One region of the Pseudomonas sp. GW823-FHT06E10 genome, then DNA from elsewhere that is predicted to be linked to it. Evidence: predicted binding sites of a transcription regulator. Region 1 holds the regulator's gene; each other region holds the start of a gene.

Region 1 (4,838 bases):
GGCAGCGCACATCGAACACCAGGTCGGCGTCCACCGGCATGCCGCGCTTGAAGCCGAAGGATTCCACCAGGAACGCAGTACCGGGTTCCGGTTGATTCAACAGGCGCAGTTTGATGGCATCGCGCAGTTGATACAGGTTCAGGCTGGTAGTGTTGATCTTGAGATCGGCGAGGTCGGCAATCGGCCCGAGCAGGACGCTCTCGACGCTGATGGCTTCGGCCAGCGAGCGGTTGGCGTTGGTCAGGGGGTGACGCCGTCGGGTTTCCGAGAAGCGCTTGAGCAGTGTTTCTTCGTCGGCGTCCAGGTACAGCACATCGCACTGGATGTGGCGGGCACGGACTTCCTCGAGCAGGTCGGGGAAGCGTGACAGGTGGCTGGGCAGGTTGCGCGCGTCAATGGAAACGGCGACCAGCGGCTGCAACATCTCGGTATGAACCAGGGCGCGTTCGGCCAGCTCCGGCAGCAGACCGGCTGGCAGGTTGTCGATGCAGTAGTAGCCGCTGTCCTCAAGAACGTCGAGGGCGGTACTTTTACCTGAGCCGGAACGGCCACTGACGATGATCAAGCGCATGATTACTGACCGTTTTGCTCGTCAAGGACAACCTGATACAGGGCTTCGTTGCTTGCAGCACTACGCAGCTTTTCGCGAACTTCCTTGCGGTCGAGCATGCTGGCGATCTGTCGCAGCAGCTCAAGGTGCGCATCGGTGGCGGCTTCCGGGACCAACAGCACGAACAGCAGGTCAACCGGCGCGCCGTCGATGGCGTCGAAATCGATAGGGGCGTCCAGGTGCATCAATGCACTGATGGGCGAAACACAGCCCTTGAGACGGCAATGTGGAATAGCGATGCCATTGCCAAACCCGGTGGAACCGAGTTTTTCACGGGCGATCAGCGCCTCGAAGACATCTTGCATCTCCAGGGCCGGCACTTCGCGGGCGATAAGATTGGCAATTTGTTCGAGGGCTTTCTTTTTACTGCCTCCCGGCACGTTCACCAGGGAACGGCCGGGGGTCAGGATACTTTCAAGTCGGATCATGGGTTGGGAGTGTTAACGACCGGTTGCGCCCTGGAGGAGGCTCTGGGTCTTTTCCTTATGCTTTTTGAGTTGTTTATCCAGCTTGTCGGTGAGTGCGTCGATCGCGGCATACATATCGGTATGTTCCGCGTTGGCGACCACTTCATTCCCGGGAATATGCAGCGTGGCTTCGATTTTCTGCTTCAGTTTTTCGACGGTCATCGTGACCTGCACATTAGTGATCTTGTCGAAATGTCGCTCCAATCGTTCGAGTTTTTCGCCGATGTAGGTGCGAAGAGGTTCGGTCACTTCCAGTTGGTGTCCACTGATGTTGACTTGCATACAGCTTCTCCTTCGTTGCCAGTGCATAAAGCGGCAGATCAGATGATCTACCACTGGAACGCTGTGGCGTGGCCCTACATCAACCGCTTGCGTTCGCTCGAAGGCGCGATCCCGAGGGATTCGCGGTACTTGGCGACGGTGCGGCGAGCCACCTGAATGCCTTGTGCCTCCAGTAAACCAGCGATCTTGCTGTCACTCAACGGCTTTTTCTGATTTTCCGCTGCAACCAGTTTTTTGATGATCGCCCGGATCGCCGTGGACGAGCATTCGCCGCCTTCGGAGGTGCTTACGTGACTGGAAAAAAAGTACTTCAGTTCATAAATGCCCCGGGGGGTGTGCATGAACTTCTGGGTGGTCACCCGTGAAATCGTCGATTCATGCATGCCGACCGCTTCGGCGATGTCATGCAGGACCAGCGGCTTCATGGCTTCGTCGCCGTACTCCAGAAAGCCGCGCTGATGCTCGACGATCTGGGTGGCAACCTTCATCAGGGTTTCATTGCGGCTTTGCAGGCTCTTGATGAACCAGCGGGCCTCCTGCAACTGATTGCGCATGAAGGTATTGTCGGCGCTGGTGTCGGCGCGGCGCACGAAACCGGCGTACTGGGCATTGACCCGCAGCCGTGGCACCGACTCCTGATTGAGCTCCACCAGCCAGCGCTCGTTGTCCTTGCGCACGATGACGTCAGGAACGACGTACTCGGCTTCGGTGGACTCGATCTGCGAGCCCGGGCGCGGGTTGAGGCTCTGGACCAGCTCGATGACCTGGCGCAGCTCATCTTCCTTGAGCTTCATGCGACGCATCAACTGGCTGTAGTCGCGGCTGCCAAGCAGGTCGATGTAATCGGTGACCAGGCGCTTGGCCTCGGCCAGCCAAGGGGTCTTGGCAGGCAGCTGGCGCAATTGCAGCAGCAGGCATTCGCCCAGGTTGCGGGCGCCGATGCCGGCGGGCTCGAATTGCTGGATGCGGTGCAGGACGGCTTCGATTTCGTCCAGTTCGATGTCCAGTTCCGGGTCGAACGCTTCGAGGATTTCCTCGAGGGTTTCGTCCAGGTAGCCCTGATTGTTGATGCAGTCGATCAGGGTTACGGCGATCAGGCGATCGGTGTCGGACATCGGGGCCAGGTTCAGTTGCCACAGCAAGTGGCTCTGCAGGCTTTCGCCGGCCGAGGTGCGGGTGGTGAAGTCCCACTCGTCATCATCATTGCTGGGCAGGCTGCTGGCGCTGGTCTGGTAAACATCTTCCCACGCGGTGTCGACGGGGAGTTCGTTGGGGATACGCTCGTTCCAGTCACCCTCATCGAGGTTATCAACCGTCGGGGCGCTCTCCTGGTAGGAGGGCTCCTGGATGTCGGTGTTGGGCTTTTGTTCGGCGTTGTCGGCCAGGGGGTCGGAATTGTCGAAGTCGTCGCCTTCTTCCTGGCGTTCGAGCATCGGATTGGACTCCAGGGCCTCCTGGATTTCCTGTTGCAGGTCCAGGGTCGACAATTGGAGCAGGCGGATGGCCTGTTGCAGCTGCGGTGTCATCGTCAGCTGCTGGCCCATTCTCAAGACTAGCGATGGTTTCATGGCAGGGGCTTAACACCTTATTCGCCGGCGCACATGCGCCATCCACTACAGGGCGCCGGGGCGCCAAACTTAAGCAAATTATATGCCTGAAACTAAAGGGTTTGCCTAGAGCGCTGTAACAATAAAAAACTATAAAGCTGTGTTGCAGCGCTGCCCTTGTCGAGGGCTGACCACGCTTGTCGGCACGGAAGCGCTGGTGAGTGGCTGGTCAGGTGCCCGGGCAACTGCCTGGGCACGGCTCAGCGCTTACAGGCGGAACTCATGGCCCAGATACACTTCCTTGACCAGGTCGTTGGCCAGGATGGTCTCTGCGTCGCCTTCGGCAATCAGTTGGCCGTCATTGACGATATAGGCGGTTTCACAGATATCCAGGGTTTCACGAACGTTGTGGTCCGTGATCAGCACGCCAATGCCCTTGGCCTTGAGGTGGTGAATGATCTGCTTGATGTCGCCGACCGAAATCGGGTCCACGCCGGCGAAGGGCTCGTCGAGGAGGATGAATTTCGGGTTGGTGGCCAGGGCGCGGGCGATTTCCACGCGACGGCGCTCACCACCGGACAGGCTCATGCCCAGGTTGTCGCGGATGTGGCTGATGTGGAATTCCTGCAGCAGGCTTTCCAGCTCCTTGCGACGACCGGCCTTGTCGAGTTCCTTGCGGGTCTCGAGGATGGCCATGATGTTGTCGGCCACCGACAGTTTGCGGAAGATCGATGCTTCTTGCGGCAAGTAGCCGATACCAGCCTTTGCGCGGCCGTGCATCGGTTGGTGGCTGACGTCCAGGTCATCGATCAGGACGCGGCCCTGGTCGGCTTGCACCAGGCCGACGATCATGTAGAAGCAGGTGGTCTTGCCGGCGCCGTTCGGGCCAAGCAGGCCGACGATCTGGCCGCTGTCGATGGACAGGCTGACGTCACGCACGACCTGGCGGCTCTTGTAGCTCTTGGCCAGATGCTGAGCTTTCAGAGTTGCCATTACTGGGCCTTTTTCTCGTCGGTTTTCTTCTTCGGCTGGATCACCATGTCGATACGCGGACGCGCCTCGGTGATCTTGCTGCCTGTGGCTCGACCGGCGCTGGCGAGTTTCTTGTCCGTGTCGTAGACAATTTTCTCGCCTTGGGTGACGTTGTTGTCCTTGTCGACAACTTTGGCCTTGTCGATCAGTACGACGCGATTTTGCGAAGCGTGATACTGGATCGTCACGCCCCAACCCTGGACAGGCTTGGTGTCGCCAGCCGTTTGCAATTGCTCGAAGTACGCCAGGTTGCCCACCGAGGTCACTACGTCAATGTCGCCAGCCGGGGTGCGGGTGATGGTAACGGTGTTGCCTGTCACCTTCATCGAGCCTTGGGTGATGATCACGTCACCCTTATAGGTAGCAATACCTTGCTTGTCGTCCAGTTGGGCATCGTCGGCCTGAATACGGATAGGCTGCTGTTGGTCTTCCGGCAGAGCCCAGGCGCTCACGCTTCCCAGTGCTGCGCCCAGACTGAGCAAAATCGGGAGGGTTTTAACGAGCCTCATACTGTCCTCTTACGTTCGATAGCAGGTGTATCCTGCTTTCTTTCAAATACGCTTTCATTCCCTTGCCAGTCGATACACCGCCAGCGCCGTCGATTCTAACGTCTTGCTCGGTCTGCGCATATTGCTGCTGCGGGAACACGGTCATGCGGGTGCTGGTGATCAGGGTTCTACGGTTTTTCTCGTCGAAGCGCGTGATGCGCACGTCATCGATCAGTTCGACCTGTGTGCCATCAGGGTTGACCTCGCCGCGCAGGCTCTGGACGTGCCACGGGAATTCAGTGCCGCGGAACACGTTCAGGTCGGGGTTGGTCAGCAATGTCACCTCGGTCGCTTTCACGTGCTCGACCTTGTCGGACACCAGATCATATTGCAGCTTGCCGTCGGGCAGGTA
Region 2 (4,838 bases), on a different contig from region 1:
TGGCATTATCTGTGTCAGGAACTTCAGAGTCGTATGTTGATTTATTGGCAGTATAATTAGCACTCACTAACTCGTTGAATGTGTTATTAGCCATCGAGCTCAGTTCCGTTCTAGTTAGGCGTGCATCCCGGGCCTGTGCGCGTACTGAGGCTTCGCTCAATTGGCTCGCTAGTGTGGAAACGGTACTGCTATCTCGTGCGTTGCCAAATGGGACTTGGGGTGTGCTTTGGTTGACGCCTGGGTTTTTGCCGGGAGTCGCTGTCAATTTTTTTGTTTCAGCCAGCGCTTGGCCGCTGTTAGCTGCAAAATTGTTTAGTGAGTTAACCATTTTTTGCCACTCCCTGTTCGATGACTAAAATATAATATGTTGCCTAATAAATGTTGATGTTTTGGCAAGATCTTATAAGCCGACTAAGGCGCTACATGCTTTATTTCATGGTGATTACTATTGACCAGGCATAGGTGGACGGATTTGCTTTGGTTACCTTGATGGTGCAGGTGGCCCCACCACTAGGCGTGGCCGTATTATTCCATTTTGGAGTTTTACTCGCACCAAAGCCAGGAGTCGTCACAAATGTAGCTAAATAAATACATTTCTTGTTGCCAATTTGATATCGCAAATTAGCATGATTGTAATCAGGTGATATCTGGCTTTGTATGACGTACGTATCTGAGCCATTTGCAATCACGGACGCTTGTGGAGTAGGTGATGCGTTTGCTTTCGTTATAGCTTCGTTGTTTGTTATGGGGGTATACGTAGCAGTCTGTGTTCCAAGGTTCTTGAATGTGACTGTAACAGACGGCCCAGCGACCGCTGAACTTATGTGAAATGCAGTCAATGCGAAAGCGGCAATTAAAGACTTGGATATTTTCATGGATGTTGCTCCTTGTGGTGTTGCTAACAGTATTCCATTTAAAAAGTTGTGCTCATCACAAACTATTATCTAAGCCATGTAACATGGGCTTAAACTTTTTCGAGCGAATTGGCGAACCGAAGCCTGCGGAAATACTGGCAGGCCCGAAGGTCTTCCATGCACGGCCGTAATTCGAGAAAGGAATAAATCTCTGGTTCGAACGTGGTCACGGTGCGTCGGGTGCTGTTCGAGTCGCTAAACCCATTGCTGGCTAATCAGTTGGGAGTGAGCTTAGGAACCGGAGCTTTGCTGCGCAATCGGAAGGGGAGTGAGATCTTCGTAGGAAGTTGCCGGGATTCTTGCGGGCTTGAAGAGCGCAGGTTGCGGCAATTCCTACAGGTGAGTCTGAAGGTCGTGGCGACCATTTCGCGAGCAGGCTCGCTCCCACAGTGGATTGGGTTCCACAGTGAGCATTTGCGGTGTTATTCGGTTGGTGGGTTCAGTTTCGCTTCCAGCTCGGCGACTTTCGCTTCGAGGCTTTCGAGGCGGGCGCGGGTGCGTGCCAGTACGACCATCTGGCTATCGAACTCTTCCCGACTCACCAGATCCAGTTTACTGAAGCCGCTCTGCAGCAACATTTTGAACTGGCTTTCGATTTCAGCTTTCGGCAGTGGCGTGTCACCGCTGAAAAGGCGGGAGGCGGTGCCGGTGAGGGCGTCGAGGAAGTCTTTTGGCGCGAGCATGGGCAATGTCCTGGAAACAATGACGGGCAGTGTATCACGCAGTGTCTATAGTCATTTGCGCGGGCAAGGGATGCACGCTTTTCGCGCATTGGGACAGGCGGCGTTGCACCGTTGTTGTGCGTAACGTGCGGGGTCTTGTCGCGAAGTATCCACCATCCACCTGTAATGGCTTGAAAACAGTCGGTTTTGTGGAGATGGCAAGCTTTCTGCTTAGATGCTGGTGACCCATGCACTGATGCAGTCGCTGTGACGAATGCAGTGCGCCAAACGGAACGCGGGGGAGTGTTTCGTGAGGAGCGGTTAGCTGGCGTCGGACGGGCAGGTAAGGCCGACGATGCGTTACAAAGCCAGGCACTGCGCTTAGACTTGAGACGGGTTTGTTTTCCTGGGGCAAGTCCACCAAATTCGGGAGAGAGTTTTCATGAAGCTAGTCACTGCCATCATCAAGCCGTTCAAGCTGGACGACGTACGCGAGTCGCTGTCCGAGATCGGCGTGCAGGGCATTACCGTCACCGAAGTCAAAGGCTTTGGTCGGCAGAAGGGTCACACCGAGCTGTATCGCGGCGCGGAATACGTGGTCGATTTCCTGCCCAAGGTGAAGATCGACGTCGCCATCGACGACAAGGATCTGGACCGGGTAATCGAGGCCATCACCAAGGCTGCCAACACCGGCAAGATCGGTGACGGCAAGATCTTCGTGGTCAATCTGGAACAGGCGATTCGCATCCGTACCGGCGAAACCGATACCGACGCTATCTAAGCCGCCACAAACCCAACGCCCCAGGAGAAAACAATATGACTCTGCGTAAATTCGCAGGGCTAGGAGCCCTGTTGTCCATCGTAATGCCCAGCCTTGCTCTGGCGGCAGACGAAGTGGCGGCCCCAGTCCTCAACTCCGGCGACACCGCCTGGATGTTGACCTCGACAGCTCTCGTGCTGTTCATGACCATTCCCGGCCTCGCGCTGTTCTACGGCGGCATGGTTCGGTCGAAAAACATTCTTTCCGTGATGATGCAGTGCTTCGCCATTACCGGTCTGATCAGCGTCCTGTGGGTCATTTATGGCTACAGCATCGCGTTCGACACCACGGGCATGGAGCAGGGCGTCGTCAACTTCAACTCGTTCTTCGGCGGCATGGGCAAGGCGTTCCTGGCGGGTGTCACGCCAGCGAGTCTGACCGGCCCGGCAGCGCTGTTCCCCGAGGCGGTGTTCATCACCTTCCAGATGACCTTCGCGATCATCACCCCGGCGCTGATCGTCGGTGCGTTCGCCGAGCGGATGAAGTTCTCCGCGATGCTGATTTTCATGGGCATCTGGTTCACCCTGGTGTATGCGCCGATTGCGCACATGGTCTGGTCCGGCAACGGTGGCCTGATGTGGGACTGGGGCGTGCTCGATTTCGCCGGCGGCACCGTGGTGCACATCAACGCCGGTGTAGCAGGCCTGGTTGCTTGCCTGGTGCTGGGCAAGCGCAAGGGTTTCCCGACCACGCCGATGGCGCCGCACAACCTCGGTTACACCCTGATGGGCGCGGCCATGCTGTGGGTTGGCTGGTTCGGTTTCAACGCCGGTTCCGCCGCTGCGGCCAACGGCACCGCCGGCATGGCGATGCTGGTGACGCAAATCGCTACCGCTGCTGCTGCACTGGGCTGGATGTTTGCCGAGTGGCTCACCCACGGCAAGCCTAGCGCACTGGGCATCGCTTCGGGCGTGGTTGCCGGTCTGGTGGCAATCACCCCGGCTGCCGGCACCGTTGGCCCGATGGGCGCCTTGGTAATCGGTCTAGCGGCTGGCGTGGTGTGCTTCTTCTGCGCTACCACCCTCAAGCGCAAGCTCGGCTATGACGATTCCCTGGACGCCTTCGGCGTGCACGGTATCGGCGGTATCCTCGGCGCAATCCTGACCGGTGTGTTCGCTGCTCCGTCCCTGGGTGGCTTCGGCACCGTGACCGACATCGCCGCACAAGTGTGGATTCAGTGCAAAGGCGTGGGCTTCACGGTGATCTACACCGCGATCGCTACATACATCATCCTCAAGGTGCTGGATGCGGTCATGGGCCTGCGTATCAACGAAGAAGAAGAAGCGGTCGGCATCGATCTGGCGCTTCACAACGAACGCGGCTACAACTTGTAAGCAGGCGCGTAAAAAACTGCCCGGCTTGCCGGGCATTTTTTTGTCTGGAATTTGTCGTTGAAGGCCGAGCTGAAAGGTTTTTTCCTACAGGTTTTATGATGTTTACGTCGGGTGTTTTTGTGCAGCCAAAGGCTTACAGGATTGAAGGAATATTAGGGCCTTTGTTTTTTCACAGAGCGCGCTAGAATGCGCCCCGAACGTGCGGAGAACTGTATGTGGCAACAGACTCTGATTACCTTGCGGGCGAGGCCCCGGGGCTTTCATCTGGTAACGGACGAGTTACTCGCCGGCCTGCCTGAACTCAAGGCGTGTCGGGTCGGTCTGTTGCACTTGTGGCTGCAGCATACCTCGGCGTCGTTGACCATCAACGAGAACGCCGATCCGGCGGTACGTCGCGACTTCGAACGATTTTTCAATCGTCTGATCCCACAAGGAACAGACGGCTATGAGCATAACGACGAAGGCCTGGACGACCTCCCGGCGCACTTCAAGGCCAGCGTGCTTGGCTGTCAGCTCAGTTTGCCGATTGCGGCAGGCCGGTTGGCGTTGGGGACCTGGCAAGGCGTTTATCTGGGCGAGCACCGTGATCATGGCGGTGCCCGTAAAGTCCTCGCCACCGTGCACGGTGAAGAGGCATAACCGCTGGTCAGCAGCGGCTGTTGATTTTTTTCCGGCAGCCTTCGACAGAGGGTAAAGCTGGGCTATAACTAATCTGCTTTTCGCAAGTCATGAGGTAGAACATGAGCGACGATGATCTGGAAAACGACGACCTCGAAGTAGGCGACGACGACGAAACCGAAGAAGGTCTGGAAGCAGCGGCGGAAGACGTCGCTGAAGACGACGGTGGTGATGCGCCGGTTCCGACTGCCAAAGGCAAGGCCAAGGCAGCGGTATCGGTCGATGAGCTGCCGAGTGTCGAAGCCAAGAACAAGGAACGCGATGCTCTCGCGCGGGCCATGGAGGAGTTTTTGGCCAAGGGTGGCAAGGTGCAGGAAGTGGAGGCCAATGTGGTCGCCGATCCGCCCAAGAAGCCGGACAACAAGTACGGCAGCCGGCCTATTTGAGCCTGCTACCCGCTTACTGAAAAAGCCCGCCGTCGCTGCGGGCT
Region 3 (4,838 bases), on a different contig from region 1:
CCGAGCCAGGCGGTGAAGCCCCACTGCTCGCGACGCAGGTTCGGCGCCATGTCGGCGGCGATCATGGCGGCTTCCACCAGGAACGTGCCGACGCCGCACATCGGGTCGGCCAGAGCGCCGCCTTCGGCCGCGATACGGGGCCAGCCGGAACGGATCAGGATGGCGGCCGCGAGGTTTTCCTTGAGCGGCGCCGCACCTTGCTGCAAGCGATAGCCGCGCTGGTGCAGGCTGTGACCGGACAGGTCAAGAGACAGAATGGCTTCGCCACGATCCAGGCGCAGGTGAATGCGCAGGTCCGGGTTGAGCTTGTCGATGGACGGACGGTCGCCTTGCGGGGTGCGCAGTTTGTCGACGATGGCATCCTTGACCTTCAGCGCGCCGAAGTGGGTGTTGTCGATACCTGAGCCATGGCCGCTGAATTCGACGGCCAGGGTGCCGTCATTGAGCATGTGGTCTTGCCACTCGATGTCCAGCACGCCGTGGTACAGGTCTTCGGCGTCCTTCATTTGGAAACGCTTGAGCACCAGCAGCACGCGGTTGGCCAGGCGCGACCACAGGCACAGGCGATAAGCGGTTTCCATGGTGGCCATGCCGCGTACGGCAGAGGTGTGCTCCCGCGCTTCCTCAAGGCCAAGCCCGACGGCTTCCTCGATGAGCAGGCCTTCAAGGCCTTTTGGGCAAGTGAGGAAGAGTTCGAAACGATCGGACATGGGAATTCCAGAACCTTTAGCTAAGTGACCGGGCAACGCATTGCCGGTCCGGTTTTCAATCAGGCACTTTTCTCGAAGAGCGCCCGCGTGGCACGAAGGTGTGCCGTTCCACCCCTGCTGCTCGGGTTAAATGAGCTTAGATGCAAGGACAGATAAAAAAGTTGATGCAACAAAATGTCATAAGTCGACCCTTCGTCGAATAGTGCTTCCCGGCAACGGGAGCCATTCTCACTAAAGGATTAAGCCCATCATCCAGCGCAGAGCCGATCATACCGGGGTTTGGCCAATAAATACGCTACAAACGCTCTGTTACTTATGGCGTTAGCACATGAACGGTTACGTCCTTATGACAAAACGATCATTCCCTCGATGTGACGCATTGGTTAGAACTCAATACAGGTTGGCGCCGCAATGACGCCAACACCTTGGCTCGTCACGCCGGCAACGAGCCCCCAACGGCAGAGTTTTTCTGCCAGACCTCAATAGAGGTCGACGCGATAAATACAGTCAACAAGTGAGGGCAACACCCTATGAGAAGACTTAAGCGTGATCCGTTGGAAAGAGCATTTTTGCGCGGATATCAATATGGCGTTGGTGGTAAATCCCGTGAGCTTTGCCCATTTACTCTACCGTCGGTACGTCAAGCCTGGATTAACGGCTGGCGAGAAGGACGCGGCGACAACTGGGACGGTATGACCGGCACTGCGGGAATCCACAGACTCAACGAACTTCACGCCGTCGGCTAATTACAGGGCAGAACACTCCGACACGACAATCTGATTTGTACTGAATTAACCATGCACGTCCCATCCGGACGGCGGGCTCCGGCCCAGGGGCTCCTTTAAAGGGGCCCTTTTTTATGCCTGCTTCACATTCAGCGACGATACCCTTGTGGCGAGGGGGCTTGCCCCCGTTGGGTCGCGAAGCGGCCCCGAAACCAATCGACTCGGTGACACCGGTAAAACACAGTGGCCGGAATTGCGGCTGCTTCGCAGCCGAACGGGGGCAAGCCCCCTCGCCACAAAAGCTCGCTAGCGTAGGGCTGCGATTGCGTCTACGGACTCACGAATCAGCGCCGGGCCTTTGTAGATGAAGCCCGAGTAGATCTGCACCAGGCTCGCGCCCGCGGTGATTTTCTCCGCTGCGTGCTTGCCTTCGGTAATACCGCCGGCAGCGATGATCGGCAGCCGACCACCCAGCTCCGATGCCAGCACTTTCACGGTGTGGGTGCTCTTGTCGCGAACCGGCGCGCCGGACAGACCACCGGCTTCTTCGCCGTGCTCCATGCCTTCGACGCCTATACGGCTCAGGGTGGTGTTAGTCGCAATGACCGCATCCATCCCGGTTTCGATCAGCGCTTGCGCAACTTGTGCGGTTTCTTCGTCGCTCATGTCCGGCGCGATCTTGATCGCCAGCGGTACATGTTTGCCATGACGCAATGCCAGTTCCGCGCGGCGCTCGGCCAGATCGGCCAGCAACTGCTTGAGCGAGTCACCGAATTGCAGGCTGCGCAGGCCCGGCGTGTTCGGCGAGCTGACGTTGACCGTCACATAGCTGGCGTGGGCGTAGACCTTGTCCAGGCAGATCAGGTAGTCGTCCACGGCACGCTCGACCGGCGTATCGAAGTTCTTGCCGATGTTGATGCCCAGCACGCCCTTGTATTTGGCCGCCGCCACGCGGGCCAACAGGTGATCGACGCCGAGGTTGTTGAACCCCATGCGATTGATGATCGCCTCGGCTTCCGGCAGACGGAACAGGCGCGGCTTCGGGTTGCCCGGCTGCGGACGCGGCGTGATGGTGCCGATTTCGACAAAACCGAAACCCAGTTGGGCGAAACCATCGATGGCCGCGCCGTTCTTGTCCAGGCCGGCGGCCAGCCCCACCGGATTCGGGAAGTCCAGGCCCATGACATTCACCGGCGTCTTCGCCGGGGCCTTGCACAGCAAGCCGTTGAGCCCAAGACGCCCGCCCGCGCCGATCAGGTCCAGGGACAGATCGTGGGAGGTTTCCGGGGAGAGTTTGAACAACAGCTGACGGGCCAGGGTGTACATGGGCGGATTTGACTCGATTGGCGGCGAATTGAGGCGGCGATTATAGCCGGGCACGGGGTGGCAAGCGAGGCGCGTGATCAAATCAACGGATAATGGCATATGCCTTGCACCACTCTGGGCACCAGCACCCATGCCAACGACCGAATGTGTGCAAAGACAATGGCGTCGTCCCCGGCCTGCTCATGCAAGAACTCGGGACGACGTTTTTTTTGCAAGGTGAACACGCGATGAACGAACCATCAGCCGGCCCTCTGGCCTGGGTCAATGGCAGCGATGCCCCGGAAAAAACCGAAATCAATCTCGGCTTCATGGCTCTGAGCGACTGCGCCTCGGTGGTTGTCGCCGCCACCCAGGGCTTCGCCCAACCCCATGGCTTGACCCTGAACCTCAAGCGTCAGTCGTCCTGGGCCAACCTGCGGGACAAACTGGTCAGCGGCGAACTCGATGCCGCCCACAGCCTCTACGGTCTGGTTTACGCCGTTCACCTGGGCATCGGTGGCGTGGCCGCGACCGACATGGCCGTGCTGATGGGCCTGAATCAGAACGGCCAGAGCATCAACCTGTCCCGTGGTTTGCAAGCGCTTGGAGTGACCAGTCCTGAAGCACTGGAACGGCACGTGCACCAAACTCGCTCAAAATTCACCTTCGCCCAGACGTTTCCAACCGGCACCCACGCCATGTGGTTGTATTACTGGCTCGCCAGCCAGGGCATTCACCCGCTGCTGGATGTCGACAGCGTGGTGGTGCCGCCGCCGCAAATGGTCGCGCACCTGCGGGCCGGGCGTATCGACGGGCTCTGCGTCGGCGAACCCTGGTCCGCCAGCGCCGTGCAACAGGACCTCGGCTTCACCTTGGCGACGACCCAGACCATCTGGCCCGATCATCCGGAAAAGGTCCTGGGCTGCACCCGCGCCTTCGTCGAGCAATACCCCAACACTGCCCGCGCGTTGGTGATGGCGATTCTGGAGGCCAGTCGCTTCATCGAAGAAAGCAGCGAAAATCGTCGCAGCACCGCGCAATTGCTCAGTGCAGCGCAATACCTCGATGCGCCGCTGGAGTGCATCGAGCCGCGCCTGCTGGGCGACTATGTCGATGGTCTGGGCAATCGCTGGCAAGACCCACACGCCCTGCGCTTCCACGGTGAAGGCGAGGTCAATCTGCCGTACCTGTCCGATGGCATGTGGTTCATGACCCAGTTCCGTCGCTGGGGTTTGTTGCGCGACGACCCGGATTACCTCGCCGTGGCCCGTCAAGTCCAGCAACTAGACTTGTATCGTGAAGCGGCCAGCGCTGTAGGTGTCGCGGCACGGGGCAAGGAGATGCGCAGCAGTCAGTTGATCGACGGCAAGACCTGGGACGGTTCGGACCCGGCCGGTTATGCCCGCAGTTTCAAACTGCACGCCATGAGCGACAGCTCGCACCGATCCGCCAGCCGCTGACAGGAGACCATGAACATGCTGCGTATCCTGCTGATCAATGACACCGCTAAAAAAGTCGGGCGCCTGAGGGCCGCCCTGACCGAGGCCGGGTTCGAAGTGATCGATGAATCCGGCCTGACCATCGACCTGCCCGAACGCGTCGAAACGGTGCGTCCGGACGTGATTCTGATCGATACCGAGTCACCGGGCCGCGATGTCATGGAACAAGTGGTGCTGGTGACTCGCGACCAGCCACGACCGATTGTGATGTTCACGGACGAACACGACCCCGATGTGATGCGACAGGCGATCAAGTCCGGTGTCAGCGCCTACATCGTCGAAGGCATTCACGCACAACGCCTGCAGCCGATTCTCGATGTGGCCATGGCACGTTTCGAAAGCGATCAGGCCTTGCGTGCCCAACTGCATGCCCGCGACCAGCAATTGGCCGAGCGCAAGCGCATTGAACTGGCCAAGGGACTGCTGATGAAAATGAAGGACTGCAACGAGGAAGAGGCCTACACACTGATGCGCCGCCAGGCGATGAGCCGCCAGCAGAAGCTGATTCAAGTGGCGGAGCAGATTATTGCCATGAGCGAGTTGCTCGGCTGAAGTCCAGTGACGCTTGTAAGGTCCGCCATCGCGAGCAGGCTCGCTCC

The links. Region 1 encodes sigma-54, which starts transcription at its own class of promoters, with help from an activator protein. Its sites were predicted from a motif close to ANTGGCATNNANNTTGCTNT; they were not measured.
Region 2: the regulator sigma-54 is predicted to act here: its motif matches at 1,791-1,810, upstream of glnK (P-II family nitrogen regulator).
Region 3: the regulator sigma-54 is predicted to act here: its motif matches at 2,853-2,872, upstream of AC1Q6Y_RS22195 (CmpA/NrtA family ABC transporter substrate-binding protein).

What each region holds. Positions count from the first base shown of each region.
Region 1 is NZ_JBXAHJ010000013.1:12,180-17,017, reverse strand. It holds gene rapZ (RNase adapter RapZ) at 1-571, opposite strand, end outside; gene ptsN (PTS IIA-like nitrogen regulatory protein PtsN) at 574-1,038, opposite strand; gene hpf (ribosome hibernation-promoting factor, HPF/YfiA family) at 1,051-1,359, opposite strand; gene AC1Q6Y_RS20300 (RNA polymerase factor sigma-54) at 1,434-2,927, opposite strand; gene lptB (LPS export ABC transporter ATP-binding protein) at 3,174-3,899, opposite strand; gene lptA (lipopolysaccharide transport periplasmic protein LptA) at 3,899-4,447, opposite strand; gene lptC (LPS export ABC transporter periplasmic protein LptC) at 4,434-4,838, opposite strand, start outside.
Region 2 is NZ_JBXAHJ010000001.1:344,488-349,325, reverse strand. It holds gene AC1Q6Y_RS01630 (hypothetical protein) at 1-328, opposite strand, end outside; gene AC1Q6Y_RS01625 (hypothetical protein) at 429-875, opposite strand; gene AC1Q6Y_RS01620 (accessory factor UbiK family protein) at 1,337-1,597, opposite strand; gene glnK (P-II family nitrogen regulator) at 2,019-2,357, shown strand; gene AC1Q6Y_RS01610 (ammonium transporter) at 2,393-3,730, shown strand; gene AC1Q6Y_RS01605 (secondary thiamine-phosphate synthase enzyme YjbQ) at 3,944-4,369, shown strand; gene sutA (dormancy-specific transcriptional regulator SutA) at 4,471-4,794, shown strand.
Region 3 is NZ_JBXAHJ010000015.1:67,130-71,967, forward strand. It holds gene rlmKL (bifunctional 23S rRNA (guanine(2069)-N(7))-methyltransferase RlmK/23S rRNA (guanine(2445)-N(2))-methyltransferase RlmL) at 1-710, opposite strand, end outside; gene rmf (ribosome modulation factor) at 1,241-1,456, shown strand; gene AC1Q6Y_RS22190 (quinone-dependent dihydroorotate dehydrogenase) at 1,742-2,761, opposite strand; gene AC1Q6Y_RS22195 (CmpA/NrtA family ABC transporter substrate-binding protein) at 2,989-4,200, shown strand; gene AC1Q6Y_RS22200 (ANTAR domain-containing response regulator) at 4,216-4,791, shown strand.